One region of the Cellulomonas shaoxiangyii genome, then DNA from elsewhere that is predicted to be linked to it. Evidence: riboswitches for the same ligand, from Rfam matches in the RefSeq annotation. Region 1 holds a riboswitch; each other region holds the start of a gene.

Evidence for each region. Region 1 has a riboswitch for thiamine pyrophosphate ahead of E5225_RS01430 (MFS transporter). Riboswitches for the same ligand answer to the same signal wherever they lie in the genome.
Region 2: another riboswitch for thiamine pyrophosphate. It lies ahead of thiM (hydroxyethylthiazole kinase); the one in region 1 lies ahead of E5225_RS01430 (MFS transporter).
Region 3: another riboswitch for thiamine pyrophosphate. It lies ahead of E5225_RS15985 (thiamine ABC transporter substrate-binding protein); the one in region 1 lies ahead of E5225_RS01430 (MFS transporter).

The regions. Positions count from the first base shown of each region.
Region 1 covers NZ_CP039291.1:313,972-323,863, reverse strand. Annotated here, with positions in the region: gene E5225_RS01460 (carbohydrate ABC transporter permease) at 1-606, opposite strand, end outside; gene E5225_RS01455 (carbohydrate ABC transporter permease) at 603-1,592, opposite strand; gene E5225_RS01450 (ABC transporter substrate-binding protein) at 1,697-3,088, opposite strand; gene E5225_RS01445 (HAD family hydrolase) at 3,278-4,075, opposite strand; gene serS (serine--tRNA ligase) at 4,072-5,382, opposite strand; gene E5225_RS01435 (diacylglycerol/lipid kinase family protein) at 5,489-6,634, shown strand; gene E5225_RS01430 (MFS transporter) at 6,699-8,078, opposite strand; TPP riboswitch at 8,067-8,177, opposite strand; gene pheA (prephenate dehydratase) at 8,395-9,351, opposite strand; gene E5225_RS01420 (hypothetical protein) at 9,490-9,892, shown strand, end outside.
Region 2 covers NZ_CP039291.1:2,210,131-2,220,022, reverse strand. Annotated here, with positions in the region: gene E5225_RS10080 (ExeM/NucH family extracellular endonuclease) at 1-1,349, shown strand, start outside; TPP riboswitch at 1,509-1,607, shown strand; gene thiM (hydroxyethylthiazole kinase) at 1,598-2,488, shown strand; gene E5225_RS10070 (thiamine phosphate synthase) at 2,485-3,153, shown strand; gene E5225_RS10065 (bifunctional hydroxymethylpyrimidine kinase/phosphomethylpyrimidine kinase) at 3,150-4,697, shown strand; gene E5225_RS10060 (DsbA family oxidoreductase) at 4,791-5,561, opposite strand; gene E5225_RS10055 (quinone oxidoreductase family protein) at 5,558-6,541, opposite strand; gene argC (N-acetyl-gamma-glutamyl-phosphate reductase) at 6,632-7,696, shown strand; gene argJ (bifunctional glutamate N-acetyltransferase/amino-acid acetyltransferase ArgJ) at 7,693-8,919, shown strand; gene argB (acetylglutamate kinase) at 8,937-9,892, shown strand, end outside.
Region 3 covers NZ_CP039291.1:3,560,108-3,569,999, reverse strand. Annotated here, with positions in the region: gene E5225_RS16025 (Na+/H+ antiporter subunit D) at 1-551, shown strand, start outside; gene E5225_RS16020 (Na+/H+ antiporter subunit E) at 548-1,132, shown strand; gene E5225_RS16015 (MrpF/PhaF family protein) at 1,129-1,578, shown strand; gene mnhG (monovalent cation/H(+) antiporter subunit G) at 1,604-2,044, shown strand; gene E5225_RS16005 (SulP family inorganic anion transporter) at 2,192-3,724, shown strand; gene E5225_RS16000 (cytochrome ubiquinol oxidase subunit I) at 3,831-5,225, shown strand; gene E5225_RS15995 (cytochrome d ubiquinol oxidase subunit II) at 5,222-6,235, shown strand; gene E5225_RS15990 (DUF4235 domain-containing protein) at 6,281-6,535, opposite strand; TPP riboswitch at 6,671-6,789, shown strand; gene E5225_RS15985 (thiamine ABC transporter substrate-binding protein) at 6,863-7,948, shown strand; gene E5225_RS15980 (ABC transporter permease) at 7,968-9,695, shown strand; gene E5225_RS15975 (ABC transporter ATP-binding protein) at 9,715-9,892, shown strand, end outside.

The sequences.
Region 1 (9,892 bases):
CGACGCCGGGATGTCCTTCATGAAGTTGTGCAGCAGGTAGATCGCGAGCGGCAGCGCGAAGATCGAGTGCGACAGCCACACCACCCAGAACGACCCGTTCAGGCCCCAGCTGACGTACTGCGACAGCAGCGGGATGAGCGTCACCTGGATCGGCACGACCTGCAGCGCGAACACCGCGACGAACAGCAGCTCGCGGAACCGGAAGTCGATCCACGCGAACGCGTACGCGGCGAGCAGGGCCAGCGCGATGGGGATGACGACGGCGGGCAGCGTGATCACGAGGGAGTTGACGAAGAACGTCGCGAAGCTCGTGGAGGAGCCGAACAGCACCTCGCTGTAGTTCTCGAGCGTCACCTGCGGGTCCTGCAGGAACGTCCACCACCCCGAGGAGCGGATCTCGGTCCGCGGCCGGAAGGACGTGACGAGCAGGCCGAACGTCGGCACGGTCCACGCGATCGCCAGCACGATCGCGATGCCCGAGGCCCACGGGGAGCTGAGCCTGCCCTTGGCCGCGATCGCCCGCTGCTCCGCCCGCGTGAGCGTGCCGAGCTTGCGCGTGTCGGCCTCGGTCGGGTCGACCAGCGTCGTCGGCGGGATGACGGTCATCGGATCTCCTCCGCGAGCCTCAGCTGCCGGACGTTGTACGCGATGATCGGGATGACCAGCAGGAACAGGATGACCGCGAGCGCGGCACCCAGCCCCCGCTGCTGCGCCCGGAAGCTCTGCGTGTAGAACTCGTACGCCACGACCGAGGTGTTGAAGTTGCCGCCGGTCATGGTCCGGACGATGTCGAAGACCTTCAGCGTCGCCATCGCGATGGTCGTCACGACGACGACGAGCGCCGGGCGGATCGACGGCACCGTGATGTAGCGGAACATCTTCGCGCCGTGCAGCCCGTCGAGCCGGGCGGCCTCGACGATGTCGTCCGGGATCGCCTTGATCGCCGCCGACAGCACGGTCATCGCGAACCCGGCCTGGATCCACACCATGACGACGATGAGCGCGACGTTGTTCCACGGCTGGTCGAGCAGGAACTGCTGCGGTGGCAGCCCCATCCAGACCAGGAGCTGGTTGAGCAGGCCCGTCTGCGCCACGTTGCCCTGGTCGGGCTTGTACTCGTAGACGAACTTCCAGATGATCGACGCCCCCACCAGCGAGATCGCCATCGGCAGGAAGATCAGCGTCTTGGCGACGTACTCGAACCGGGTGCGATCGACCAGCACCGCGTACACGAGGCCGAAGAACGTCGCCGCGAGCGGGACCAGCACCACCCAGAGGGCCGTGTTGCGCAGCACGAGCTGGAACTGGTCCTGCGTGAACGCGGTGACGTAGTTGTCGAACCCGACGAACCCGTTGCCGCGCGAGTCCTGGAAGGACGCGACGACGGTGCGCAGGCCCGGGTAGAGCAGGCCGAAGGTGAGGAACAGCAGGGTCGGTCCCAGGAAGCCGAGCACGACCAGCCAGGTCGGCGCCCGCTTCAGGCGGTCCACCCCGAGCAGGATCGCGCCCATCACCACGACGAACAGCGCCATGGCCACGACCATCAGCAGCAGCTTCTCGGGTGTCGTGTCCGGGCGGAGCAACCAGTCCACGGAAGGTCATCCCCTCGTCGTGCCGGCCCGTGGCCGGCGGGTACGGCGGACAGCCTGGTGGGGGCCACCGGAGCGGTGACCCCCACCACGCACGAGTCGCGACGTCAGCTGGTCGGCCAGGCCGCCTCGATGTTCGTCAGCGTCGTCTGCGCGTCCTGCCCGGGGCTGATCCAGGCCGTCATCTCGCGCCAGAACGCACCGGCACCGACGGCACCCGGCATCTGGTCCGAGCCGTCGAAGCGGAACGTGTACGCGTCGTCGGTCAGCAGGTCGAACGACAGCTGGTCGATCGGCGAGGTCAGCAGGTCACGGTCGAGGCCGCTGTTGGCGCTGAGCCAGCCGCCACCCGGGGTGGACTCGGCCTTGGCGTTGGCCCACTGCGGGCTCGACAGGTACGCGTGGAACGCCTGGACCTCCGGGCGGTCCGAGAACGCGGTCACGAACTCACCGCCGCCGAGCAGGGGCTTCTCGTCCTCGGTCGGGCCGGGCAGGTAGAACGCGAAGATCTCGCCGTCCTCGGCGACCTCGTAGCCCTCGAGGTTCGCGGCGTAGAAGTTGGCCGCGCGGTGCAGGAAGCAGGAGCCGTCGATGACCGGCAGCCCGGCCTCGGTCCACGGCGCCGTGGCGATGGACTCGACGTTGCCGAGGCCGCCGTTGACGTAGTCCTCGTTCTTGAGGATGCCGCCGGCCTCCTCGAGCGCCGCGACGATCTGCGGGTCGTCGAACGGGATCTCGTGGTTGACCCACTGGTCGTACACGTCAGGCCCGGCCGTGCGGAGCACGACGTCCTCGAGCCAGTCGGTGGCCGGCCAGCCGGTGGCGTCGCCGGACTCGATGCCCGCGCACCACGGCTTGGCGTCGGGGTTGTCCTCGACGATCTGGTCGGTGAGGTCGAGCAGGTCCTGCCACGTGGCGGGGATCTCGTACCCGTTCTCCTCGAACAGGGCGGGCGAGTACCAGACGAACGACTTCACGTTCGCGCCGAGCGGCGTCGCGTACAGCGTCCCGTCGACGGTGCCGTAGTTCACCCACTCCTCGGAGTAGTACTCGTTCGCGTTGTCGACCACGGCCTCCGGTGCCGCCTGCACGACGTCGGGGTACTCCGCCACGAGCGAGGCGAGGAAGCCGGGCTGCGGGATGTACGCGATGTCGGGCGGGTTGCCGGCCTCGAGCCGGACGGGCAGCTGCGCCTCGAACTCGCGCGAGCCCTCGTACTCGATGGTCGCGCCCGTGCACTGCTCGAACGGGGCGTACGAGTCGCGCTGCTGCTCCGCCTCGGGGTCGACGATCGAGGTGTACACCGTGACGGTGGTGCCCTCGAGGTCGCCGTACTCCTCGAACTCGGAGCAGTCGACGGCCGCCTCCCCGGCGCCCCCGGTCGTCCCGCCGTCGCCCCCGTCGCCGCTGTCACCGCCCGAGCACGCCGTGAGCACGAGCCCGAGCCCGGCGACCGATGCGGCGAGCGTGAGCCCGCGCCTCCTCTGGATCCGCTTCATGGGACCTCCACGTCCTCGTGGTCGTTGGCGGACCGTCGTCGGCCCGGCCTGCACCGAGACAAGTCCGTTTCAGCAAGCCGTGCAAGGGCGAAACACAGACGAACCGGTCACGATCAGGTCACGGTGGGAACGTTGGGCGCGACGGTGCGCGGGAACCCCCGAGGGCCGCGGCGTGCGCGTCGCCGCAGGTCAGGCCAGGACGCGCCGCAGGACCGCGACTGCGCCGTCGTCCTCGATCGTGCCCGTGACCTCGTCGGCCGCGAGCCGCACGTGCTCGAGCGCGTGGCCCATCGCGACGCCGCACGCCGCCCACCGCAGCATCTCGACGTCGTTCTCCCCGTCGCCGACCGCGAGCGTCTCGAACGGCTCGACGCCCAGCTCGCGCCGCACCTCCTCGAGCGCGCTCGCCTTGGTCACGCCGCCCGGCGTGAGGTCGAGCCACGCGCTCCACCCGACGGCGTACGACACCTCGTGCAGGCCGACGCGCTGCACCAGCTCGTGGAACTCCTCCGGCGTGCCGGCGGGGTTGCGGACGACGACGCGGGTCGCGGGCCGCGCGACGAGCTCGTCGAACCCGACGACGCGGTGCGCGCCCGTCAGCTCGCCCGGCGGGAACTCCCGGGTGACGAGGAAGCCCACGCCGAGGTTCTCGACGGCGAACAGCGCGTCGGGGATCTCCAGCGCGATGGCCCGCAGCGCCGGCGCGGGGTCGAACGTGACGGCGTGCGCGACGGTGTGCCCGCCCGGGGCGTCGGGGTCGAGGCGGGCCGTGACCGCGCCGTTGGAGCACACCGCCCAGCCCCGCGTGAGGCCGAGGTCGAGGGCGACGTCCACGGCCGAGTGCATCGACCGGCCCGTGGCGACGACGACGTGCACGCCCGCGGCGACGAGGTCGGCCACGGCCGCCCGCACGTCCGCGGAGATGACGCCGTCGTAGCTCATGAGCGTGCCGTCGACGTCGAGGGCGACCAGGCGGGTGCGGCTCATCGGGCGGCCCCCCGACCCGCCCCCTGCGCCGCGACGGGCTCCAGCACCTCGAGGCCGCCCAGGTACGGGCGCAGACCCTCGGGCACCCGGACCGACCCGTCGGCCTGCTGGTGGTTCTCGAGGATCGCGACGATCCAGCGCGTCGTGGCGAGCGTGCCGTTGAGGGTGGCCACCGTGCGCATGCCGTCCTCGGTGCGCTCACGCACGCCCAGGCGGCGCGCCTGGTACGTCGTGCAGTTGGACGTCGACGTGACCTCCATCCAGCGCTGCTGGCTGGGCAGCCACGCCTCGCAGTCGAACTTGCGGGCGGCGCTCGAGCCGAGGTCGCCCGCGGCCGTGTCGATGACGCGGTACGGCAGGTCGACGAGCGCGAGCATCTCCTTCTCCCACGCGAGGATCCGGCGGTGCTCGTCCGCGGCGTCCTCGGGGCGGGTCCACACGAACGCCTCGACCTTGTGGAACTGGTGCACGCGGATGATGCCGCGGGTGTCCTTGCCGTACGAGCCGGCCTCGCGCCGGTAGCACGCGCTCCAGCCGGCGTACCGCAGGGGGCCGTCGCCCAGGTCGAGGATCTCGTCCTTGTGGTAGCCCGCGAGGGCGACCTCGCTCGTGCCGACGAGGTACAGGTCGTCCGCCTCGAGCCGGTAGATCTCGTCGGCGTGCGCGCCGAGGAACCCCGTGCCCGCCATGATCTCGGGCTTGACCAGCGTCGGCGTGATCATCGGCGTGAACCCGTTGCGCAGCGCCAGGTCGGTCGCGGCGGTCAGCAGCGCGAGCTCGAGGCGCGCGCCGATCCCCGTGAGGAAGTAGAACCGTGCGCCCGACACCTTCGCCCCGCGCTCCGTGTCGATGGCAGCGAGCCCCTCGCCGAGGTCGAGGTGGTCCCGGACGACGAAGTCGGGCCCGTACTCGGCCGCCAGGTCGCGCGGCGTGCCCACGTGCTCGAGCACGGTGTAGTCGTCCTCACCGCCGGCGGGCACGCCCTCCTCGACCACGTTGCCGATGCGGCGCGCGAGCTCGGTGGCGCGCTCCTCCGCCGCGGCGGCGTCCGCCTGCAGGGCCTTGACCCGCTCGGCGAGCTGCTTGGTGTGCGCGAGGAGCGCCTGCTTCTCGTCACCGGACGCCTGCGCGACCTTCTTGCCCTGCGCCTTCTGCTCGGCGCGCAGCGTCTCGAACTCCGTCAGGGCGGAGCGGCGCCAGGCGTCGGCGTCGAGCACCTCGTCGACGAGGTGCGGGTCCTCACCGCGCGCCACCTGGCTCGCGCGCACGACATCGGGGTCCTCCCGCAGGAGCCGCAGATCGATCACCCGACGACACTACCGACCGTCGGCGACACCGCCGCGTCCGGCAGACGTGCCGGGCCGATGCGCCGTCCGGATCGCCGGACCCCGGGCGTGCCGGTACGTTCGCGCCATGTCCTGGGTGGAGTGGGTCTCGGTCGTCGCCGCCGTGCTTGCCGTGCTGGCGCTCGCGCTGGCCGGCGTCGTGTTCGCGCAGCAGCGCCGCCAGCGCGCCGACGCCGACGTCGCGCGGGCCGAGGCGGAGGAGCAGGCGCCGGTGGCGCCGCGCGAGGGTCGCCTCGTCGCCTTCGTCGCCAACCCGTCGAAGCCCGACGTGCCCGAGCTGCGTGCCGCCGTCTACAAGGCCGCCTCCGAGCGCTACCTGCCCGAGCCCCTGTGGCTCGAGACCACGGTCGAGGACCCGGGCGTCGGCCAGACGCGCACCGCCCTGGAGGGAGGCGCCGACGTCGTCATCGCGGTCGGCGGCGACGGCACGGTCCGCGCGGTGGCCGAGGCGCTCGCCGGCACGGGCGTGCCGATGGGCCTGATGCCCCTCGGCACGGGCAACCTGCTCGCCCGCAACCTCGACATCCCGCTGAACGACCCGATCGCCGCGATGGCCGTCGCGCTGGACGGCCAGGACAAGCCGATCGACGTCGGCTGGCTGCGGGTCACGAAGTGGGAGTCGCAGATGGACGACGACATCGCCGAGGCGGCGGACGACATGCCCGCCGACACCGACCAGCCGCGCGACCACGTCTTCCTCGTCATCGCCGGGCTCGGGTTCGACGCGCAGATGGTCGCCGACACCGACGAGGACCTCAAGGCCAAGGTCGGCTGGATGGCGTACTTCGTCTCCGGCGCACGCCACCTCAACGGCCGCCGGCTGCGGCTGCGCCTGAAGCTCGACGACGAGCCCACGTCGACCATCCGGGTGCGCAGCCTGCTCATCGGCAACTGCGGCAAGCTGCCCGGCGGCATCACGCTCCTGCCCGACGCCGTGATCGACGACGGCGAGCTCGACGTGGCGATGATCGACACGCGCGGCGGGATCGCCGGCTGGGCGCAGCTGTTCGGCGAGGTCGTGCTGCAGGGCGTCGGCGTGCGCAACGACCTGCCGGCGAAGATCGGGCGCATCGACCACGTCCGCGCCAAGAAGGTGCGCCTCGGCGCCGGCGGGCCCGAGGCCGTGCAGGTCGACGGCGACGTCGTGGGCCGCGCCACGGAGATCGAGGCGCGCGTGGACCGCCAGGCGCTCGTCGTCCGCGTCCCCGCCTGACGGCTGCGGCACCGGTCCTCGCCGACGACCGGCACCCGGCCCGCGGGCCGGGGCGCCGGGCTCGTCACGCGCCGGCGGGCGTCGCCGGCGCCGCCGGCCCCTCGGTCATCGCCTCCCCCGGCGACGTGGCCGCGCCCACCGCGACGAGCACGCCCGCCACCGCGAGCAGGGCCGCCACGGGGGCGACGTCGCCGAACGCCCGCTGCAGCGGCGGCAGCCAGAACGGGTACAGGGCCGGCAGCACGATCGACAGGCTGTAGGCCGTGCCGTACCCGCTCGAGCGGACCGCGGGCGGGAAGCGCTCGGCCAGGTACGCGCCGATCGGCCCGTACGCCGACACCGTGACGACCTGCAGCACGGTGACGAGCGCGACGAGCGCCGCCGGCGACGCGGGGCCTGCGAACCCGGCGAGGTAGCTCGCCGGTGCGAGCACGGCCGCGGCCGCGCCGAACGCGGTCAGGTACCGCCGCCGGCCCGCGCGGGTCGAGGCGTGCCCGCTCGCGACCATCGCCGCCGCCGACACGGCCGTCGCGACGAGCATGGTGCGCGTGACGGCGGCGCCGTCGAGCCCCGCGACGACCCCCAGCTGGGACGTCACCACCGCGACGGCCAGGTTGGTGAAGAGCCACAGGCCCGTCATGAGCACCATGAGCCGCCACAGGCGGTGCCGCTCCGCGCCGACCAGCACGGTCGTCAGGGGACGCCCGGCCGGCGCGGCCGCCGCGCGCTCCGGCGTGTCCCGCACGTGCCGGCGGAAGTGCCCGACCGCGACGAACGCGAGGGCCGCGCCCACGACGAACGGCACGCGCCACCCCCACGCCGCGTACCCGTCCGGTCCCAGCGTGCCCAGCAGCACGAGCACGAGCGCGGCGATCGTCGCGTTGGCCGCGGGCGACATCGCCATGACGACCCCGCTGACGAGCCCGCGCCGGCGCGGCGCCGTCCACTCGATCGCGAGCGGCACCGCCGAGGTGTACCCGCCGCCGATCAGCACGCCGCTGACGAACCGCAGCACGACGACCGCGAGCAGCACCGCCTCGTGCGTCATCGCCGCCACCGGCAGCGCCGCGATGAGCAGCGTCGTCACCGCCAGGCCGAGCATGCTGGCCCGCGCGACGACCGCCCGTCCGACCCGGTCGGCCAGCGAGCCGAGGACCGCCGCCCCGAGCGGACGCCCGACGAGCGTCGCGACGAACACCAGGCCCGCGTAGGTGACGACTGCCCGCGTGCCGTAGAGCTCTGCGGCCACGGGAGCCAGCGCCAGGACGGGCAGGAAGATGTCGAACTGGTCGACGTAGTTGCCGAGCACGCCGCCGCGCACGGCCGCGCGGGCGGGGTCGGCGGCCGCTCGGGTGGGGTGGTCGGGGCCGCGGCGGGGCGGCCGGGCGCCGTCGGACGGTGCCTCGGCACCGGGGGTGGGCAGGACGGGACGCACGTCAGGCATGGCACTCCCTACGCCGGCATGATCCGGACAGGTGCGAACGGTCGACGGCCCGTCAGCCGTCCTCTCAGCCCGCTGGTGCGGGCTCCCGTGTGGTCGCGGCGATGCTAGCGACGCCCCCGGCGGACGCACGGACGCGTCCACGCCACCGCGACCGCGACCGCCACCGCCACCGCGACCGCCACCGCCACCGCGAGGGCAACCTCGCGCGCGGTCTCGGGCGTCGCACCGGTCACCAGGTTGCCTTCACGGCGAACGTGGGGCGGGGGCGGGGCGGGGGCGGCGAGCGAGGTCGCGGGGCGGGGCGGCGGGGCCGGTGTCAGGAGGCGTCGCCCGCGCGGAGGCGGGCCAGCCACGCCCGTGCCTCGACGAAGTCCGCGTCGGCGGTGCCCACGTGCACGGTCGGCGCGACGGCGTCGGCCCGGGGGTAGGAGCCGAGGAAGCGCACGTAGGGGCAGCGCCGGTGCAGGCCCATGATCGCCTCGCCCATGCGCTCGTCGGTGATGTGGCCCTCGGCGTCGATGGAGAAGGAGTAGCGGCCGAGCGCGTCGCCGATCGGGCGGGACTCGATGCGGGACAGGTTCACCCCCCGCACGGCGAACTGCTCGAGCATCGCGAGCAGCGCACCGGCCTCGTTGTCGGGCAGGTGCACGACGAGGCTCGTCTTGTCGGCGCCGGTACGCGGCGGGACCTCGCCCGGCGGTCCGACGACGACGAAGCGCGTGAGGGCCGACGCGTTGTCGGCCACGCTGTCCGCGAGCGGCGCGAGGCCGTAGGTGGCCACCGCCCCCGGCGGCACCAGTGCGGCGTCGAACGGCAGCGTGCCGGCGTCACCGGCGGCGAGCGCCTCGACGAGCAGCGCCGCGGGCGCGGTGTTGCTGGTCGCGGGCACGTGCACGGCGCGGGGCAGGTGCGCCGCGACCCAGCGGCGGCACTGCACCCACGCGTGCGGGTGCGCACTGACGCGCGCGACGTCCTCGAGGCGCGTGCCCGGCGCGGCGACGAGCGTGAACTGCACCGGTACGAGCACCTCGCGCAGCACGACGAGCGGCACACCCGTGGCGAGCGCGTCGAGCGTCGCGGTGACGCCGCCCTCGACGGTCGACTCGATCGCGACGACGGCGTAGTCCGCCGCGCCCGAGCGCACCGCCGCGATGGCCGACCCCACGTCGGTCTGCGGCAGGTACTCGGCCTCGTCCGGCGACGCGACCCGCCGCAGCGCCTCCTCGGTGAACGTCCCGGCCGGTCCGAGGTACGCGTAGCGCGGCACGCCCATCGACCCTCCTGCTGCTCGCGGCGGGCTCGGCACGCCGACCGCCGCGGGTGCCGGACCGGCGCCGCGACGGGGCGCACCGCGGCCCGTGGCCGCCCGTGCGGCCCCGCCGAGCGTAGTCCGCGCACGTACCCTGAGGCGGTGCCCCGGTCCCTGCGCGCCGTCGTCCCCGTCCTGCTGGCCGTGCTCACGGCCGTGCTCGGCGTGGGCGTCGTCGCACCGGCCGCGGCCGCACCCGGACCCGCCGCGAGCGCGCTGGAGACGCCGGTGCCCGGGCCCGTCGTGCTCGTGGGTGTCACGGGCCTGCGCTGGGACGACGTCGGCTCGTTGACGACGCCGGCGCTCTGGGAGCTCTCCCGCGACGGGTCGGTCGGCGCCGTGGCGGCGCGCTCCGTGGCGACGCGCTCGTGCCCCGCCGACGGCTGGCTCGCCGTGTCCGCCGGTGCCCGCGCCGCCGACCTCACGGTGGACGACCGCACGTGCCGCAGCCTGCGCGCGCCGGGCGAGGACGGCACCGTCCCCGGCTGGGACGACTTCCTCGCCT
Region 2 (9,892 bases), 1.9 Mb from region 1:
AGATCGGCGTGGTCAACCCGGGCGGGCTGCGCAACGAGCTGTTCCACGCACCCGACGGCACGGTCACGTACGCCGAGGCCAACGCGGTGCTCCCGTTCGTCAACAACCTCTGGACGACGACGCTGACGGGTGCGCAGGTCCGCACGATGCTCGAGCAGCAGTGGCAGACCGCCGCGGACGGCACGGTGCCGAGCCGCCCGTACCTCCAGCTGGGCCTCTCGGACAACGTCGCGTACACCTACGACGCGTCGCGGCCGCAGGGCGACCGCATCACGTCCGTGACGGTCGACGGCGTGCCGGTCGACCCGGCCGCCGAGTACCGCATCGGCACGTTCTCCTTCCTCGCGCAGGGCGGCGACAACTTCCGCGTGTTCCAGGACGGCGCCCGGGCGGCGGACTCCGGTCTCGTCGACCGGGACGCGTGGATCGCGTACCTGCAGGCGAACCCGGGGCTCACGCCGGACTTCCGCGAGCGGGCGGTCGGCGTGCCGGAGCTCGGCCCCGTCGAGGCGGGCGCGGAGCTGACCTTCCCCGTGACCGGGCTCAACCTCACGAGCCTCGGCGCGCCGGACAACACGTCGCTCGACGTGCGCCTGGACGACGTCGCGCTCGGCACGGCGACGCTCACCCGGGGGGAGGGCCCCGACGCGGCCGGGACGGTGACGGTCACCGTGCCCGCGGGCACCACGCCGGGGACCCGGACGCTCACGCTCGTCGCGCAGCCCAGCGGCACCACGGTGACGCTGCCGCTCGTCGTCGAGGCGGGCGTGCCGTCGTCCACGACGACGCTCACGGCGCGCCCCGACAGCCAGGTGTACGGCGGCCTGGCGCGGCGGGTCGTGCTAACGGCACGCGTGACGGCCGACGCGCCCGTCACGGGCGACGTCGAGTTCGTCGCGGGGGAGACCGTGCTCGGCACGGCGGCCCTGCGCGGCGGCCAGGCGCGGCTCACGCTGCCCGCGGGGACGCCCGCGGGCACGTACGACGTCGTCGCGCGGTACGCGGGCACGGACGCGGTCGCCGGCTCGCAGTCGGAGCCGGTGACCGTCACGGTCGAGAAGGCGCGCAGCAGCACGACGCTGGACGTCGTCTCCTCGCCGTTCTCGTTCCTGCCGTCCCCGTGGGTGGCCACGGTCCGGCTCGACACGCTCCGGCTGCCCGCCGGCACGGTCGAGCTGCGCGAGGGTGACCGCGTGGTGGCCGAGGCCGACGTCGTGCTCGGCGTCGCGATCGGCACGCTGCCGCGCGACCTGGGCCGCGGCACGCACCGCCTCACCGCGGTGTTCGTGCCCGCCGACGCCGCGAACGTCGCGGGCAGCACAAGCCGGACGGTGACGGTGCGCCGCTGAGGCGCAGCCGCACGCCGCAGGGCTGTACGGGACGGGGGCGGACCCAGCCGGGTCCGCCCCCGTCGTCGTCCCGCCCGCGCACCCGCCGTCCGCGTGGACCCGTCACGGTCCGCGTGGTGGTCCGTTACGTCCGGGTACGGGCACCGTTGCGCTACGGTGGCCGGCGACACGGGGTGCCCTGCACCAGGCAGGGCTGAGATCACACCCGTCGAACCTGATCTCGTTAGCACGAGCGAAGGGATGTCGCGATGACGACGCCTGCCGTCCCCACCCCACCCGGTTCCCTCGCCGCCTCCACCGCCCACCCCTTCGCCGCCTCCGCGGCCCATCCCTTCGCCGCGTCCGCAGCCCACGCCCTGGACGACCTGCGCGCCCGCACCCCGCTCGTCCAGTGCCTCACGAACGAGGTGACGACCAACCTCGTCGCCAACGCGCTGCTCGCGATCGGGGCGTCACCCGCGATGGCGTCCGCGCCCGGGGAGGCCGAGGAGCTCGCCGGGCTCGCCGGCGCCCTGCTCGTCAACCTCGGCACGCTCGGCCCGGACCAGCGCGCGGCCGTCGAGCCGACCGTCGCGGTCGCGTCCGGTGCCGGCACGCCGTGGGTGCTCGACCCGGTCGCCGTGGGAGTGCTGTCCGTGCGCACCCGCCTCGCGGGACGCCTCCTGGCCGAGCGGCCGGCCGTGGTGCGGGGCAACGCGAGCGAGGTGCTCGCGCTCGCGGGCCTGGCCGCGGCCGGACGCGGTGTCGACGCCGGCGACGACGTCGACGCGGCCGCCGACGCCGCCGACGCGGTCGCGCGGTGGACGGGGGGTGCCGTCGCGGTGTCCGGACCGGTCGACCTCGTCACGGACGGCCGCACGCACGTGCGGCTCGCCGTCGGGGACCCGCTGCTGACCACCATCACCGGCGCCGGCTGCGCGCTCGGCGGGCTCGTCGCGGCGTTCGCCGCGGTGACCGACCCGCTGACCGCGGGCGTCGGCGCCACCACGGCGCTCGGGCTCGCCGCCGAGCGCGCCGCCCAGGTCGCCCGCGGCCCCGGCTCGTTCCCCGCGGCGCTCCTCGACGAGCTGCACGCGCTCACGAGCGACGACCTCGCGGCGCACGTGGGCCGCGCGGCACACGTGGCGGTGCTCGCGTGAGCCGGCTGCCCCGCGGGGTCTACCTCGTCCTCGACGCGGACGTGTGCGTCGCCGCCGGGCACGCGCCCGCCGACGTCGCGGTCGCGGCCGTGCGCGCCGGGATCGGGACCGTGCAGGTGCGCGCGAAGGGCGCCGGCGTGCGCGACCAGGTCGCGCTCACGGTCGCCGTGGCGCAGGCGCTGCACGACGCGCCGCCCGCCGTGCTGCTCGTCGACGACCGCGTGGACGTCGCGCTCGCGGCGCGCACCCGCGGTGCGCGGGTCGACGGCGTGCACGTCGGTCAGGACGACCTCGAGGTCGCCGACGCCCGGGCGCTGCTCGGGCCCGACGCCGTCGTCGGGGTCACCGCCGGACGCCCCGCGCTGCTGCGCGCCGCGGGTGGCGCCGACTACGTCGGCAGCGGGCCGGTGCGACTCACGGCCACCAAGCCGGAGGCCGGTCCGGCGCTCGGCGCCGCGGGCGTCCGGGCGGTGGTCGACGCGACGACGCTGCCGGTCGTCGCGATCGGCGGGCTGACGGCGGACGACGCACCCGCGGTGCGGGCCGCCGGGGCGCACGCGCTCGCCGTGGTGGGGGCCGTGTGCTCGGCGCCGGACCCCGGAGGTGCGGCGGCCGCGCTCGTCGCCGCGTGGGCCCGCGCCGAGGCGCCGGCGGTGACGCGGTGAGCGCCGTGCCGGGCCCCACGGCGTCGCCGGCTCGCGTCCGGCCGGCGCGCGTCCGCGTGCTGTCCGTCGCCGGCACCGACCCGACGGGCGGTGCGGGCATCCACGCCGACCTCAAGTCCTTCGCCGCGCACGGCGCGTACGGGATGGCCGTGGTGACGGCGCTCGTCGCGCAGAACACGCACGGCGTCCGTGCCGTGCACGTGCCCGACGTCGCGTTCCTGCGCGCCCAGCTCGACGCCGTGTCGGACGACGTCACGGTCGACGCCGTGAAGATCGGCATGCTCGGCACCCGGGCGGTCGCCGACGAGGTGGCCGCCTGGCTCGCGCGCACCCGTCCGCCGGTCGTCGTCCTCGACCCGGTCATGGTGGCCACCAGCGGCGACCGCCTGCTCGACCGCGACGCCGAGGAGGCCGTGCGCCGCCTCGTCGCCCACGCGGACCTCGTCACCCCCAACCTGCCCGAGCTCGGCGTCCTGCTCGGTGAGCCGGCCGCCCGCACGTGGCGCGCCGCCGTCGACCAGGCGCGCCGCCTCGCGCGGGCGTCGGCCGTGACGGTGCTGCTCAAGGGGGGTCACCTCGACGGCGACGCGAGCCCGGACGCGGTCGTCGACGCGACGACCGTCGTCGAGCTCGACGCCGTCCGCGTCGCCACGACCGCCACGCACGGCACGGGCTGCTCGTTGTCCGCCGCGGTCGCCGCGCTGCGCCCCCGCCGCCCCGACTGGGTCACCGCGGTGCGTGAGGCGAAGGCGTGGCTCACGGGCGCGATCGCCGCGGGGGAGGCGCTCGCCGTCGGGTCGGGACGCGGGCCCGTCGACCACCTGCACCACGCGGCGACGCTCGGCGCCCCGCCCTTCGGCGACGAGGCGTGGGACGCCGTCGCGGACGTGCGCGCGGCGTGCGACGACCTGCCGTTCGTCCGGGCGCTCGCGGACGGCACCCTCCGCACCGACGCCTTCGAGGCGTACCTCCACCAGGACGCGCTCTACCTCGCGGCGTACTCGCGCGTGCTGGCCCGCGCGAGCGAGCTCGCGCCGGACGGTGCGGCGCAGGCGTTCTGGGCGCGCGGTGCGAGCCGGTGCCTCGACGTCGAGGCGGAGCTGCACCGCGACCGGCTCGACCGGGCGGGGCGCGCGTGGGGCGGTCCGGCGTCGGCCGTCACCACGGGGTACACGGACCACCTGCTGGCGGTCGGCGCCCGCGGTTCGTACGCCGAGCTGACCGCGGCGGTGCTGCCCTGCTACTGGCTGTACGCCGACATCGGGGCGCGCGTCCTCGCGCGCGCCGGCGACCTGGGCGCGCACCCGTACGGGGACTGGATCGGCACGTACGGCGACCCGGGGTTCGCCGCGGCGGCGGACGAGGCGCGCCGCCTGACGGACGAGGCGGCCCGCGAGGTGGGCGCGGCGACGCGCGCACGGATGCTCGCGGCGTTCGTGCGGTCCTGCGAGCACGAGGTGGCGTTCTTCGACCAGGTCGACGCCGCAGCGCCGGCGCCGCGCGGTCCGGCCGCGCTCGCGGCCGCCGGGCGCGCCGCCCCCTGATCCGGTGCCGGCGGCCCCTCAGGGGGCGGGGCCGCCGGCACCGCGGTAGCGCGGCGGTGGCGGTGCCGCGACCGCGGGGCCGCGCGGATCGGGTCAGCAGGTCGCGTCGGTGCAGGCGTCGCCGCTCGCGAGCGTGGTCAGCGGGTTCGCCTCGCGCCACCCGGCGTCGAGCAGCTGCGCAAGCACCTCAGCCGGCTGCGCACCGGACACGGCGTACTTCCGGTCGACCACGAAGAACGGCACGCCGGTGACGCCGAGGGCCCGTGCCTCGTCGATGTCGGCCCGCACGGCCGCCGCCTCGTCGTCGCCCGCCAGGGCCGCGGCGACGCGGTCCTCGTCCCAGCCGTGGTCGGCGAACCCGACCCGCGCCGCGAGCGACACGAGCGCCCCGTCGGCACCCAGGTCGGCGCCCTGCTCGAAGTGCGCGGAGAACAGCGCCTCCATCGTCGCGTCGGCCAGCGGTGCACCGCCGGCGCGCGCCGCCAGGTGCAGCAGCCGGTGCGCGTCGAACGTGTTGAAGGCGAGCGTCCGGTCGAAGTCGTACCGCAGCCCGTCGCCCGCCGCGACGGCGGTCACCTGCGCGAACATCTGGCGCACCTGCGCCGGGTCGAGCCCCTTCATGCGCGCCAGCGCCTCGACCTCGGGCCGGCCCGGGCCGGCGGGGGTCTCGGGGGACAGCTGGTACGAGCGCCACACGACGTCGACGTGCGCGCGGTGCTCGAAGCGCTCGAGCGCGGCGGCGAACCGGCGCTTGCCGATGAAGCACCACGGGCACGCGACGTCGGACCACACCTCGACGCGGATGGTGCGCGGCGGGGCGGCCAGGGGCGTGAACGGGGTGGTGGAGACCGAGGGGGTGGTCACGGGAGCAGCAGCACCTTTCCGGTGGTCGCGCGCCCCTCGAGGGCGCGGTGGGCGTCGGCCGCGTCGGCCAGGGGGAACGTGGCGCCGACGCGGACGTCCAGCGCGCCGGCCGCGGCCGGGTCGGCGACCTCGCGCCAGCGCCACTCGAGCTCGTCACGGGTCGCGGTGTGGTGGCCGAGCGTCGGCCGGGTGACGAACAGCGAGCCGCCGGCGTTGAGGCGCTGCAGGTCGAACGGCGGCACCTGGCCGGACGACCCGCCGAACAGCACGAGCGTGCCGCGCGTGCGCAGCGAGGCGAGCGACGCCTCGAACGTGTCCTTGCCGACCGAGTCGTAGACGACGTGCACGCCGCGCCCCCCGGTGCGGTCGCGCACGAGCGCGGGGAGCTCGGCGGTGAGGTCCGACAGCTCGCGGTAGCGGATGACGTCGGCCGCCCCCGCGGCGCGCGCGAGCGTCTCCTTCTCCGCGGAGCCGACGGTCGCGAGCACGTGCGCGCCCCGCGCGGCCGCGAGCTGCGTGAGCAGCAGGCCGACGCCGCCGGCGGCCGCGTGCAGCAGCACGTCGTGACCGTGCTCGAGAGGGAACGTCGACGCCGTGAGGTAGTGCGCCGTCATGCCCTGCAGGGGCAGCGCGGCGGCGGCGCGGTCGTCCAGCCCGGGCGGCACGACGAGCGCCGACCGCTCCGGCACGGCGACGAGCTCCGCGTACGAGCCCGGGGCGTCGGCCCACGCGACGCGGTCGCCGGGCGCGAGCGTCGTCACGTCCGCACCGACGGCCACGACCTCACCGGCCCCCTCGGAGCCGACGACGTGCGGGTAGTGCGTCGGGTAGGTCCCGGTACGAAGGTAGGTGTCGATGAAGTTGACCCCCGCGGCGGCGACCCGGACGAGCACCTCGTCCGGCCGGGGTACCGGTTCCGGGCGGTCGACGACGTCGAGGACCTCGGGCCCGCCCGCGCGGGTGGCGACGACAGCACGCATGGCCGGCACAACCGTCGCGGCCGCTGCGGTGTTCCGCCGGGTGCCGATTCTCGTTGGTATCGATCTGCACCCGAATGTATAGTCATGCACATGAGCTTCTCCGTCGCGGTCGCCGGCGCCAGCGGGTACGCGGGTGGCGAGATCCTGCGCCTCCTGCTCGACCACCCGCAGGCACGCATCGGCGCGCTCACGGCGCACAGCAACGCGGGCACCTCGCTCGGTGACCACCACCCGCACCTGGTCGACCTCGCCGACCGGGTGCTCGAGCCGACGAGCGCGCAGGTGCTCGCCGGCCACGACGTCGTCGTCCTGGCGCTGCCGCACGGCGCCAGCGGCGCCGTCGCCGCCGAGCTCGAGGCGCTCGGGGAGGACCCCGTCGTGGTCGACCTCGGCGCCGACCACCGCCTCGTCGACGCGGCCGACTGGGAGGCCTACTACGGCAGCCCGCACGCCGGCACGTGGACGTACGGGCTGCCCGAGCTCGTCGTCGCCGAGACGGTCGGCCGCCAGCGCGAGCGGCTCGCCGGCGCGCGTCGCATCGCCGTGCCGGGCTGCAACGTCACCGCCGTCACCCTGGCCCTGCAGCCGGGCGTCGCGGCCGGTCTGCTCGACACCACCGACCTCGTCACCGTGCTCGCGGTCGGCTACTCGGGCGCGGGGAAGTCGCTCAAGCCGCACCTGCTCGCGTCCGAGGCGCTCGGCTCCGCCGTGCCGTACGCCGTCGGCGGCACGCACCGCCACGTCCCCGAGATCGCGCAGAACCTGCGCAGCGCCGGCGCGGCCGAGGTGCGCACGTCCTTCACGCCGGTCCTCGTCCCGACGTCGCGCGGGATCCTCGCGACCGCCACGGCGCGCCTGGCACCCGGGGTCGACGTGTCCGACGACGAGCTGCGCGCCGTGTGGCGGGCCGCCTACGCCGACGAGCCGTTCGTGCGCGTCCTGCCCGACGGCCGCTGGCCCACGACGGCCGCGACGGCCGGCGCCAACACCGCGCACGTGCAGGTCGCGCTCGACGCGCGCGCTGGCCGGGTCGTCGCCGTCACCGCGATCGACAACCTCGTCAAGGGGACGGCCGGTGGTGCGGTGCAGTCCCTCAACCTCGCGCTCGGCCTGCCCGAGACGCTCGGCCTGCCGCGGAACGGGGTCGCCCCGTGACCGACCACCTCGCGGGCGCGCTCGAGGGCACGTCCGCGGGTACGTCACCGGGCGTGACCGCCGCCGCCGGGTTCCGCGCGTCCGGCGTGACCGCCGGGCTCAAGGCGTCCGGGAAGCCCGACCTGGCGCTCGTCGTCAACGACGGGCCGCGCCAGGCCGGGGCGGCCGTGTTCACGACGAACCGGGTCGTCGGCGCGCCCGTGCTGTGGTCGCGCCAGGCCGTCACGGACGGTGTCGTGTCCGCCGTCGTGCTCAACTCCGGCGGCGCCAACGTCGGGACCGGCCCCCGCGGCTTCCAGGACGCGCACGCGACCGCGGAGAAGGTCGCCGACGCCCTCGGGGTCTCGGCGGGAGACGTGGTGGTGTGCTCCACCGGCCTCATCGGCGTCCCGCTCGCGAGCGAGCGCCTGTTCGCCGCCGTCGCACCCGCCGTGGCCGCGCTGGGCGACGCCGCGGGCCCCGACGCCGCCACCGCCATCCTGACCACGGACAGCGTCGCGAAGACGGCGCACGTGCGCGTCGAGACGCCCGGCGGGACCTTCACGGTCGGCGGCATGGCCAAGGGCGCCGGCATGCTCGCCCCGGCCATGGCGACGATGCTCGCGGTGCTCACGACCGACGCCGACGTCGACGCCGCCACCGCCGACGCCGCGCTGCGCGCCGCGACCGCGGCGACGTTCGACCGCGTCGACTCCGACGGCTGCATGTCGACCTCCGACACGGTCACGCTCCTGGCGTCCGGCGCGAGCGGCGTCACGCCCCGCGCCGACGTCCTCGCCGACGCGGTGCTGCGCGTGTGCGCGTCGCTCGCCCGCCAGCTCGTGGCCGACGCCGAGGGCGCGTCGCACGACGTCGCGGTGCACGTGCACGGTGCCACCACGCAGGCCGCGGCGGTCGCGGTGGCCCGGGCGGTGACGCGCTCCACGCTCGTCAAGGCCGCGATGTACGGCAACGACCCGAACTGGGGCCGCATCATCGCCCAGGTCGGAACGGTGCCGGAGGACGTCGCGCCGTTCGACCCGTCGGCCCTCGACGTCACGATCAACGGCCTGCAGGTCTGCCGCGCCGGCGGCGCCCACGAGGACCCCGCGCGGCTCGACCTGGCCGCGGCCCGCGAGGTCCACGTCACGGTCGACCTGCACGCCGGCGACGCGTCCGCCACCGTCTGGACCAACGACCTCACGCACGACTACGTCCACGAGAACAGCGCGTACTCCACATGAGCCACACCACGCCCGAGATGCCCCCCGTGCCGACGGACTTCTACTTCGACACGCGCACCGACCTGCGCCCCGACCAGAAGGCGGAGGTGCTGATCCAGGCGCTGCCCTGGCTGCAGCAGTTCTCCGGCGCGCTGGTCGTCGTCAAGTACGGCGGCAACGCGATGGTGGACGACACCCTCAAGCGCGCGTTCGCCGAGGACATGGTCTTCCTGCGCCAGGTCGGGCTGCGCCCCGTCGTGGTGCACGGCGGCGGCCCGCAGATCAACGCGATGCTGGACCGGCTCGGCATCGAGAGCGAGTTCCGCGGCGGGCTGCGCGTGACCACGCCCGAGGCCATGGACGTGGTCCGGATGGTGCTCACGGGGCAGGTCTCGCGCGAGCTCGTCGGCCTGCTCAACTCCCACGCCCCGCACGCCGTCGGCCTGTCGGGCGAGGACGGCGCGCTGTTCCAGGCCCGGCGCCGCACCGCGGTGGTCGACGGCCAGGAGGTGGACGTCGGCCTGGTGGGCGACGTCGTCCAGGTCAACCCCGGCGCGGTGCTCGACCTGCTCGACGCCGGCCGCATCCCCGTCGTGTCGACCGTGGCGCCGGACATCGAGGACCCGACGCAGGTGCTCAACGTCAACGCCGACACCGCGGCCGCGGCGCTCGCGGTGGCCCTCGGCGCCCGCAAGCTCATCGTGCTGACCGACGTCGAGGGCCTGTACACCGACTGGCCGAACCGCGAGAGCCTCGTGCGCCGCATCCGTGCGGCCGACCTCGCGAACCTGCTCCCGCGCCTGGACGCCGGCATGCGGCCGAAGATGGAGGCCTGCTGGCGCGCCGTCGAGGGCGGCGTCCCGCGCGCGCACGTCATCGACGGCCGCGAGCCGCACTCGATCCTCGTCGAGGTCTTCACGTCCGACGGCGTGGGGACGATGGTGCTGCCCGACGTCGACCCGGCCGACAACCCCTCCACGGTGCCCGTGCCCCG
Region 3 (9,892 bases), 660 kb from region 1:
TCCTCGTCGTCGGGCTCATCGAGCGGTACGGCGGGACGACGTCGCTCGACCGCCTCGGCGGGCTGGCGAAGCTCGCGCCCGTGCTCGCCGTGCTGTTCTTCGTGCCCGCGATGAACCTGGCCGGCATCCCGCCGATGTCGGGCTTCCTCGGCAAGGTGGGGCTGCTCGAGGCGGGGGTCGAGGCGGCGACGCCGCTGGCCTACGCGCTCGTCGTGGGCTCGGTCGTGACGTCGCTGCTCACGCTGTACGCGCTGGTCAAGGCGTGGAACAAGGCGTTCTGGCAGACCCCGCCCGAGGAGCTGCCCGGCGCGACCCTCCCGCGGTCGATGACCGTGCCCGCGGGTGCGCTCGTCGCGGTCGGGCTCGCGCTCACCGTGTTCGCCGGTCCGCTGTACTCCTACACGGAGCGCGCCGCCGCGACCCTCATCGAGCGCACGCCGTACGTCGAGGCCGTCCTGCCCGACGGCATGCGCGGCGCGGGTGAGTCCGCCGACGTCGCCGAGACCGACGACGAGCCCGGGTCCGACGCGGCCGTGGAGGTGGACCCGTGAGCCTGCACCCCCGCCGCGCGTCCCTGCGCAACCAGTGGCCGACCGTCCTGTGGCTGACCGTCGTCTGGGTGCTGCTGTGGGGCGAGATCAGCCTCGGCAACCTCGTCAACGGCGCGCTGCTGGGCGTGCTCGTCACCGCCGGGCTGCGCATGACGCCCATCGACTTCCACGGGCGCGTGCGCCCCGGGGCGCTCGCCGTGCTGGTCGGCCGGTTCCTGCTCGACCTCGTGCGGGCGTCGTTCGAGGTGAGCCTCGTCGCGCTGCGCCCGCGGCACACGCCCCGCGGCGCGGTGATCTGCGTGCAGCTGCGCAGCCACTCCGACCTGTACCTGACCCTGACCAGCGAGCTCGTCTCGCTCGTCCCGGGGTCGCTCATCGTCGAGGCGCACCGGCTCACGGGCCGGCTGTACGTGCACGTGCTCGACGTCCGGACGTCCGGTGGCGTCGAGGCCGCCCGCCGTGCGGTGCTCGCCCAGGAGGAGCGGATCCTGCGTGCGCTGGCGTCCGACGCCGAGCTCGCCGACGCGGGGCTCGCGCTGGGCGGGGCCGGGCGGTCCCGGGCCGCGGAGGTGACGCGATGACCCCGATCGACGTGACCGTGTACGTCTGCGCCGCCCTGCTGACGATCGGTGCGGGGCTCGCGATCGTCCGGGCCGAGAAGGGCCCGTCCATGCTCGACCGGACGGTCGCGCTCGACATCGTCGTGACCGCGATGGTCGCCGCGGTCGCGCTGTACGCGTCCGTGCAGCGCCGCGCCGACGTCGTGCCGGTCCTGGTCGTCCTCTCGCTCGTCGGCTTCGTGGGGTCGGTGACGATCGCGCGGTTCGCGTCGGTGGAGCCCGAGGGCGAGGGCCGCGTGCGCACGCGCGAGGAGGTCGCGGCCGAGGAGGCGGAGCGCCGCCGCCAGGAGGTCGAGGAGGAGGAGCGCCGCCGTCGTCCGCACGTGCCGGAGAGCAGCGTCGAGACGCTCGAGGCCGAGCCGGACGACGAGCACCACGGCGGCGGCGCGAAGGGCGAGGTCCGATGACGCGCACGGACGAGGGGAGGCGCGGATGACCGCGGACCACTGGGCGCTCGCGGCGGACGTCGTCTCCGTCGTCTGCCTGCTGGGCGGCGCGTTCTTCGTGTTCGCGGCGGGCGTCGGCGTGCTGCGCTTCCCCGACCTGCTCTCGCGCATGCACGCGGGCACCAAGCCGCAGACGCTCGGGCTGATCCTCGTGCTCGTCGGGCTCGCGCTGCGGCTGCGCGAGGGCGGGGCCGTGTGGGCGCTGGTGCTCGTCGTGGTCTTCCAGATGCTCACCGCGCCCGTCGCGGCGCACATGGTCGGCCGCGCCGGCTACCGCACCGGCAAGGTGCGGCACGACCTGCTCGTCGTCGACGAGCTCACGCGCGACCTGCACGCCGCGGACGCGCGCACGGCCGACGAGCTGGGCCCCGCCGAGCCGCCGACCGCCGACGACACCGGGCCGCACGGCCCGGCGACGCCGCGCTGACCGCAGCCGGTCCGCCCCCCACCGCCGCCCTCCCGAACGAACGGATCCCGCGTGCCCGCCGACGCCCCCCGCGACACGACGTCCCAGCCCGGTGCGCCGCGAACCACGGCGACCGGGCCCGCCGGTGCGCCCGCGACCGACCCCGGCGTGGCCCACCTCGCCGACCCCGCGCCCGTCCCCGTCCCCGTCGAGGGCGCCCCCGAGGCGGACGCGGCGTGGTCGGTCCGCAGCGCGCTGCGCTCGCCCGCGCGGCTGCGCACCGAGGTGCTGGCCGGGCTCGTCGTCGCGCTCGCGCTGATCCCCGAGGCGATCGCGTTCTCGATCATCGCCGGCGTCGACCCGCGCCTCGGCCTGTTCGCGTCGTTCACGATGGCCGTGACGATCGCGGTCGTGGGTGGGCGGCCCGCCATGATCTCGGCGGCGACCGGCGCCGTGGCGCTCGTCGTCGCACCGGTCGTGCGCGAGCACGGCGTCGACTACCTGATCGCCGCCGTGGTGGTGGCGGGCGTGCTGCAGGTGGTGCTCGGGCTGGCCGGCGTCGCACGCCTCATGCGGTTCATCCCGCGGTCCGTCATGGTCGGGTTCGTCAACGCGCTGGCGATCCTCATCTTCACGTCGCAGCTGCCGCACCTCGTCGACGTGCCGTGGGTGGTGTACCCGCTGGTCCTCGCGGGCATCGCGATCATGGTGCTGCTGCCGCGGCTCACGACCGTCGTCCCCGCGCCGCTGGTGGCGATCGTCGCGCTCACGCTGCTCACCGTCGGCGTCGGCATCGCGGTGCCGACCGTCGGCGACGAGGGCGCGCTGCCCGAGAGCCTGCCCTCGCTGCTGGTCCCCGACGTGCCGCTGACCCTGGAGACGCTGCGGATCGTCTTCCCGTACGCGCTCGCGATGGCGGTCGTCGGCCTGCTCGAGTCCCTCATGACGGCCAAGCTCGTCGACGAGGTGACCGACACGCACTCCGACAAGACCCGCGAGGCGTGGGGGCAGGGCGTGGCGAACGTCGTCACCGGGTTCTTCGGCGGCATGGGCGGCTGCGCGATGATCGGCCAGACGATGATCAACGTGAAGGAGTCGCGGGCCCGCACCCGCATCTCTACGTTCCTCGCCGGTGTGTTCCTGCTCCTGCTCGTCGTGGGGCTCGGCGACGTGGTCGCGATCATGCCGATGGCCGCACTCGTGGCCGTCATGGTGATGGTGTCGGTCGGCACGTTCGACTGGCACTCCCTGCGCACGCTGCGCCGCATGCCGCGCTCCGAGACGGCCGTGATGCTCGCGACCGTCGTCGTCACCGTCACGACGCACAACCTCGCGTACGGCGTGGGCGTGGGGGTGCTCGTGGCGACCGTGCTGTTCGCACGGCGGGTCGCGCACCTGACGACGGTCACGCGCCTCGACGCGTCCGACGACGACGGCGAGCGCGTCTACGCCGTGGAGGGCGCGCTGTTCTTCGCGTTCTCGAACGACCTCGTGCACCGGTTCGACTACGCGGGCGACCCGGCGCGCGTCGTCATCGACCTGTCGCGCGCGCACGTGTGGGACGCCTCGACGGTCGCGGCGCTCGACGCGATCCGCCAGCGGTACGCCGCGCGCGGGACCCAGGTCGAGTTCGTCGGCGTCAACGCCGACAGCGCCGCGCGCCTGGACCGGCTCGCGGGCCGCCTGGGCGCCGGGCACTGAGGCCGTCGGGGGCGCGCGGGTGGCGTGACCGCCCGCGCGTCTCGCGGTGCGGACGCCGATCGCCCCGCCGGTGGCCGCACCGCGCCGTCGGCGTAGGTTCGATCGGGTGGAGACGGTGGACGTCCTCCTCGCGGCGACGGACCCCGCGGGTCTGCTCCCGGCACGCCAGCAGATGGCGCTGTCGCTGGGGTGGCACATCGTCCTGGCCTGCTTCGGGGTCGCCTTCCCGTCGATGATCCTGGTCCTGCACTGGCGCGGGGTCCACCGCGACGACGCGGTCGCGCTGACGCTCGCGCACCGGTGGGCCACGGTGTCGGCCGTCCTGTTCGCGATCGGCGCGGTGTCGGGCACGGTGCTGAGCTTCGAGATGGGGCTGCTGTGGCCCGGCCTGATGGGCCCGTTCGGGGACGTGCTCGGGCTCCCGTTCGCGCTCGAGGGGCTCGCGTTCTTCACCGAGGCGATCTTCCTCGGCATCTACCTGTACGGGTGGGGCCGGCTGCCGCCGCGGGTGCACCTGCTCATGCTCGTGCCGATGGCGGTGGCGGGTGTGGTCGGCACGTTCTGCGTGGTCGCCGTCAACGCCTGGATGAACGCGCCGGCGGGCTTCCGGGTCGTCGACGGCGAGGTCACCGACGTCGACCCGTGGGCCGCGATGTTCAACGACCTGTCGGTGCTGCAGTTCGCGCACATGTGGGTCGCGGCGTTCATGGTCGTCGGGTTCACCGTCTCGGGCGTCTACGCGGTGGGCATGCTGCGGGGCCGGCGGGACGCCCGGCACCGGCTCGGCTTCCTCGTCCCGTTCGTCTTCGCGAGCGTGGCGGCCGTCCTGCAGCCGGTCGTGGGGCACGTGCTGGGCGCCGGGCTGAGCGACCGCCAGCCGGCGAAGCTCGCCGCGTTCGAGCTCGCCCTCACCACGGAGAGCCCGGCCCCGCTGCGCCTCGGCGGCGTGCTCGTCGACGGTCAGGTGCGCGGTGCCCTCGACATCCCCGTGCTCGGGTCCCTGATCGCGCGCGGCTCGCTCACCGCACCCGTGCGCGGGCTGGAGACGTTCCCGGTGGAGGACCGGCCGCCCGTGAACCTGACGCACTGGGCGTTCCAGACGATGGTCGGGATCGGCTCGGCGCTCGTGCTGCTGGTCCTGCTGTTCTGGGTGGCCCGGCGCCGCGGGCACGACCTCACGCAGCGCCGGTGGTTCCTGCGCGTCGCCGCCGTGTGCGGCCCGCTCGCCGTGGTCGCGCTCGAGGCCGGCTGGGTCGCGACGGAGGTGGGCCGTCAGCCGTGGGTGGTCTACGACGTGCTGCGGACCGCCGACGCCGCCGGCGACAACCCGTGGCTGTGGTCGATGCTCACGGGCAGCGTCGTCGTGTACACGGGCCTGACGGTCGGGGCCGTCGTGGTGCTCAGGTCGATGGCGCGCCGGTGGCGCGAGGGCGAGGAGGACCTGCCGAGCCCGTACGGCCCGCAGCGCCGGTCCGTCGACGCGGGCGAGGAGGAGCGATGACGCTGCCCGACGTGGTCGCGGGTGCGCTGCTCGTGGGCGTCGTCGCGTACGCGCTGCTCGGCGGGGCGGACTTCGGCGCCGGCTTCTACGACCTCACCGCCGGCGGGGCGCAGCGCGGAGCGCGGCTGCGCACGCTGATCGACCACAGCATCGGCCCCGTCTGGGAGGCCAACCACGTCTGGCTGATCTACGTGCTCGTCATGGCGTGGACCGCCTTCCCGCGCGCCTTCACCGCCGTCATGACCACGCTCGTCGTCCCGCTGCTGCTGGCGCTGCTGGGGATCGTGCTGCGCGGCGCGAGCTTCGCGTTCCGGAAGTACTCCGCGACCGTCTCGCAGGCGCGCCTGTTCGGTGCGGTCTTCGCCGCGTCCTCGCTCATCGCGCCGTTCTTCCTCGGCACCGTCGCGGGCGCGATCGCGTCCGGGCGGGTGCCCGCGGGCGGGCGCGGCGACCTCGTCGCGTCGTGGGTGGCCCCGACCCCCCTGATCGCCGGCGTGCTCGCCGTCAGCACGAGCGTCTTCCTCGCGGGGACCTTCCTCACCGCCGACGCCGCGCGCGCGGGGTGGGACGCCCTCACCGAGCGGCTCCGCCGCCGCGCCCTGGTGGTCGGTGCGGTCACGGGAGCGCTGGTCCTCGGCGCGCTGTACCCGATCTCCTCGGACGCGCCGACGCTCACGGAGGGGCTCGTCGGACGCGCCGGCCCGCTCGTGGTGCTGTCGATGGTGGCGGGGTTCGGCGCGCTGTGGCTCCTGCTGCGGCGGCGGTTCGCGACCGCGCGCGTGGCGGCCGTCGTCGCCGTCGCGGCGGTGCTCGGCGGGTGGGCGGTCGCGCAGTACCCGTGGCTGCTCGTCGACCAGCTGACCGTCGCGGAGGCCGCGGGCGCACCGGCGACGCTGCGGGCGCTGGTGCTCGTGGCCGCCCTGGCGGCACTGGTGGTCGCGCCGCCCCTCGTCTACCTGTTCCGGCTCACGCAGACGCAGGAGTGGTCCGCGCGGGAGGACCACGCCTGACGGGGACCACGCTGACGCGGACCACGCCGGACGACGCCGACGCGCCTACCGGGCGACGAGCTTGGCGGTGCCGCGCGTGGCCAGCACGCGCGAGAGGGCGACGAGGGCGCTCGAGATGACGGCGGCCGCGACGACCTCGGAGAAGTTCACGTCCTCGTCGGTCGAGTCCGGCGACGGCGGCTTGTGCCCGCGCGCCTTCTCCCACGCCGTGTCCACCAGCTTGTGCGCGAGCCAGGCGGCACCGAGCGTCACGCCCATCCCGACGACCTTCGCCACCATCGACGTGTTCTTCTCTGCCACGCGTCCTCCTCGGTCGTGCGCCGTGTCCGGCCCAGGGGGACGACGCTAACCGGGTGCGGCCCGGTCCGCAGTCCGGTGACCGCGCGCCGGTCCCGGACGCGCGTCCGGGCGGTCCGGCGGAGGGCTAGGATCGGCCGTGAACGACAGGGGAGCGTCGGCCGCACGCACGGGCTGGACGCTGAGAGTGCGGACCACCGCAGACCCTCGAACCTGATCCGGTTGATACCGGCGTAGGGAGTCGGGCATCTCTTTCCCCGCCGGTCGTGCGTGCCCGCGGGTGCGCCCGTCGGCGGGGACCCCTCCGCCGACGACGGAGGACACGACCACATGACCCCCCGCACCCGTACCGGTGCCCGCGGCGCCGCCCTCGCCGGCGTCACGGCCCTCGCGCTGACCGCCTGCTCGGCCGTCGGCGGCGACGACGCGTCGGCCGGACCGAGCGCCGGCGCCGACACCGTCACGCTCGTCACGCACGAGTCCTTCGCGCTCACGGAGGGACTGCTCGAGCAGTTCGAGCAGGACTCCGGCCTGAGCGTCGAGGTCGTGCAGCAGGCCGACTCCGGCGCGCTGGCCAACCAGCTCGTGCTCACCAAGGACGCACCGCTCGGCGACGTCGTCTACGGCCTCGACACGACGTTCGCGACGCGCGCGCTCGACGAGGGGGTCGTCGTGCCCGCCGACGTGACGGCGCCGGCCGCCGAGGACGCCGCGGCGTACGCGGTCGAGGGGGACGACGACGGCGCCCTGGTGGCGGTCGACTACTCCGACGTGTGCATGAACGTCGACACCGCGTGGTTCGCCGAGCGCGGGGTGCCCGAGCCGTCGACGCTCGAGAGCCTGCTCGACCCGGCGTACCGCGACCTCGTCGTCGTGCCCGACCCCGTCACCTCGTCGCCGGGCCTGGCCTTCCTGCTCGCGACCGTCGGCGCGTTCGGCGAGGACGGCTGGCTCGACTACTGGACGGGCCTGCGGGAGAACGGGCTCGCCGTCGCCGACGGCTGGAGCGAGGCGTACTACACCGACTTCACCGCCGGCGGGGGCGACGGGCCGCGGCCCGTCGTCCTGTCCTACGCGTCGTCGCCGCCCTTCACCGTGCCCGACGGCGGCACCGAGCCGACGACGCGCGCCCTGCTCGACACGTGCTTCCGCCAGGTCGAGTACGCCGGCGTGCTGGCCGGTGCGGACAACCCGGAGGGTGCCGCGCAGCTCATCGACTTCCTGCTCTCCGACGACGTGCAGGCCGACCTGCCGGGGTCGATGTACGTGTACCCGGTGAGCACCGCCGTCGAGCTCCCCGCGGAGTGGGCCCGGTGGGCGCCGCTGGCCGAGCAGCCGTTCGAGGTGCCCGCGGCCGACGTCGACGCGCACCGCGAGGAGTGGCTGACGCAGTGGTCCGACGCGGTCGTGGGCTGACGGACCGGACGGACCGAGGATGACGACGACGCTCGGGCGCACGCGCCCCGCCGCACCGGCCCACCGGCCGGGCGTCGGCGGGGTGCCGCTCGGGCGCGTCCTGGCGTGGGCCGCGGCGGTCGCGGTGCCGCTGCTGTTCCTCGGCGTGTTCTTCGCCTGGCCGGTCGCCGCGATCGTCGGGCGCGGGTTCGTCACCGACGGCGCGCTCGACCTCGGCGGGTTCGCCGACGTGCTGTCCCGCCCGCGCACGTGGCGGATCGTCGGGCAGACCCTGACGCAGGCCACGCTCGGCACGCTCGGCGCGGTGCTGCTCGGCGTGCCGGGCGCGTACCTGCTGCACCGGTGCACGTTCCGCGGGCGCGGCGCGCTGCGGGCGTTCGTCACCGTGCCGTTCGTGCTGCCGACGGTCGTGGTGGGTGTCGCGTTCCGCTCGCTGCTCGTCGAGGGCGGGCTGCTCGGCGGGCTCGGGCTCGACGGCACGCGGACGGCGATCGTCCTCGCGCTCGTGTTCTTCAACTACGCCGTGGTCGTGCGGACCGTCGGCGGGCTGTGGGAGCGGCTCGACCCGCGCGCCGAGCAGGCCGCGCGCTCCCTGGGCGCATCGCCGTGGCGGGCGTTCCGGACCGTGACGCTGCCGGCGCTCGCACCCGCGATCGCGTCGGCCGCGTCCCTGACGTTCCTGTTCTGCGCGACCGCGTTCGGCACGGTGCTCGTGCTCGGCGGGCGGCAGTTCGGGACCGTGGAGACCGAGATCTGGGTGCAGACGACGCAGTTCCTCGACCTGCGCGCCGCCGCGGTGCTGTCGGTCGTGCAGCTCGTCGTCGTGGTCGCCGCCCTCGCGCTCGCGGGCCGGGCGCGGGCCCGGACGGAGCGGGCGCTCGCCCTCACCGAGCCGGTCGACGCCGCGCACCCCGTGCGCCTGCGCGACCCGCTGGACCGCGTCGCGGTCGTCGTCACGGCGGTCACCGCGCTCGGGCTGCTCGCGCTGCCGCTCGTCAACCTCGTTGTCCGGTCGCTGCGGACGCCCGACGGCTGGGGGCTCGCGAACTACGCGCGGCTGGCGCAGCCGGCGGACGTGCTGCGCGTCAGCCCCTGGGAGGCGACCGTGACGTCCCTGCGCGTCGCGCTCGACGCGACCGTCCTGGCGCTGGTCGTCGGCGGGCTCGTCGCCCTCGTCGTCTCCCGGCGGCCCCGCCGGACCGCCGGGCGCCGCGCCGTCGCGGGCCTCGATGCGCTGTTCATGCTGCCGCTCGGCGTGTCCGCCGTGACCGTCGGGTTCGGCTTCCTCGTCTCGATGGACCGGCCCTTCGGGCTGCCGCTCGACCTGCGCACCTCGGGCGTGCTGGTGCCGGTCGCGCAGGCCGTCGTGGCGGTGCCGCTCGTCGTGCGGACGGTCCTGCCGGTCCTGCGGGCCATCGACCCGCGGCTGCGCGAGGCCGCGGCGACGCTGGGGGCGTCGCCGGGCCGGGTGCTGCGGACCGTCGACCTCGCCGTCGCGGTCCGGTCGGTCGGCCTGGCGCTCGGGTTCGCGTTCGCGGCGTCGCTGGGGGAGTTCGGCGCGACGTCGTTCCTGGCCCGGCCCGAGGACCCGACGCTGCCGGTCGTGATCTTCCGGCTGCTCGGGCGGCCGGGCGTCGACAACTACGGCACGGCGCTCGCGGCGTCGGTGCTGCTCGCGGCCCTGACCGCGGGGATCGTGGCGGTGTGCGAGCGGCTGCGCCCGCCGGGCGTGGGGAGCTCGTGGTGAGCGGGTCGGAGGAGCGGTCATGAGTGACGGGCTCGGCGTCGTCGACGTCGTCGTGCGGTACCCGGGGGCCGACCGGCCGGCGGTCGACGCGGTGTCGCTCGACGTGCCCGTCGGGGAGGTCGTCGCGCTGCTCGGGCCGTCCGGGTGCGGCAAGTCCTCGCTGCTGCGGGCGGTCGCCGGGCTCGAGCCGCTCGCCG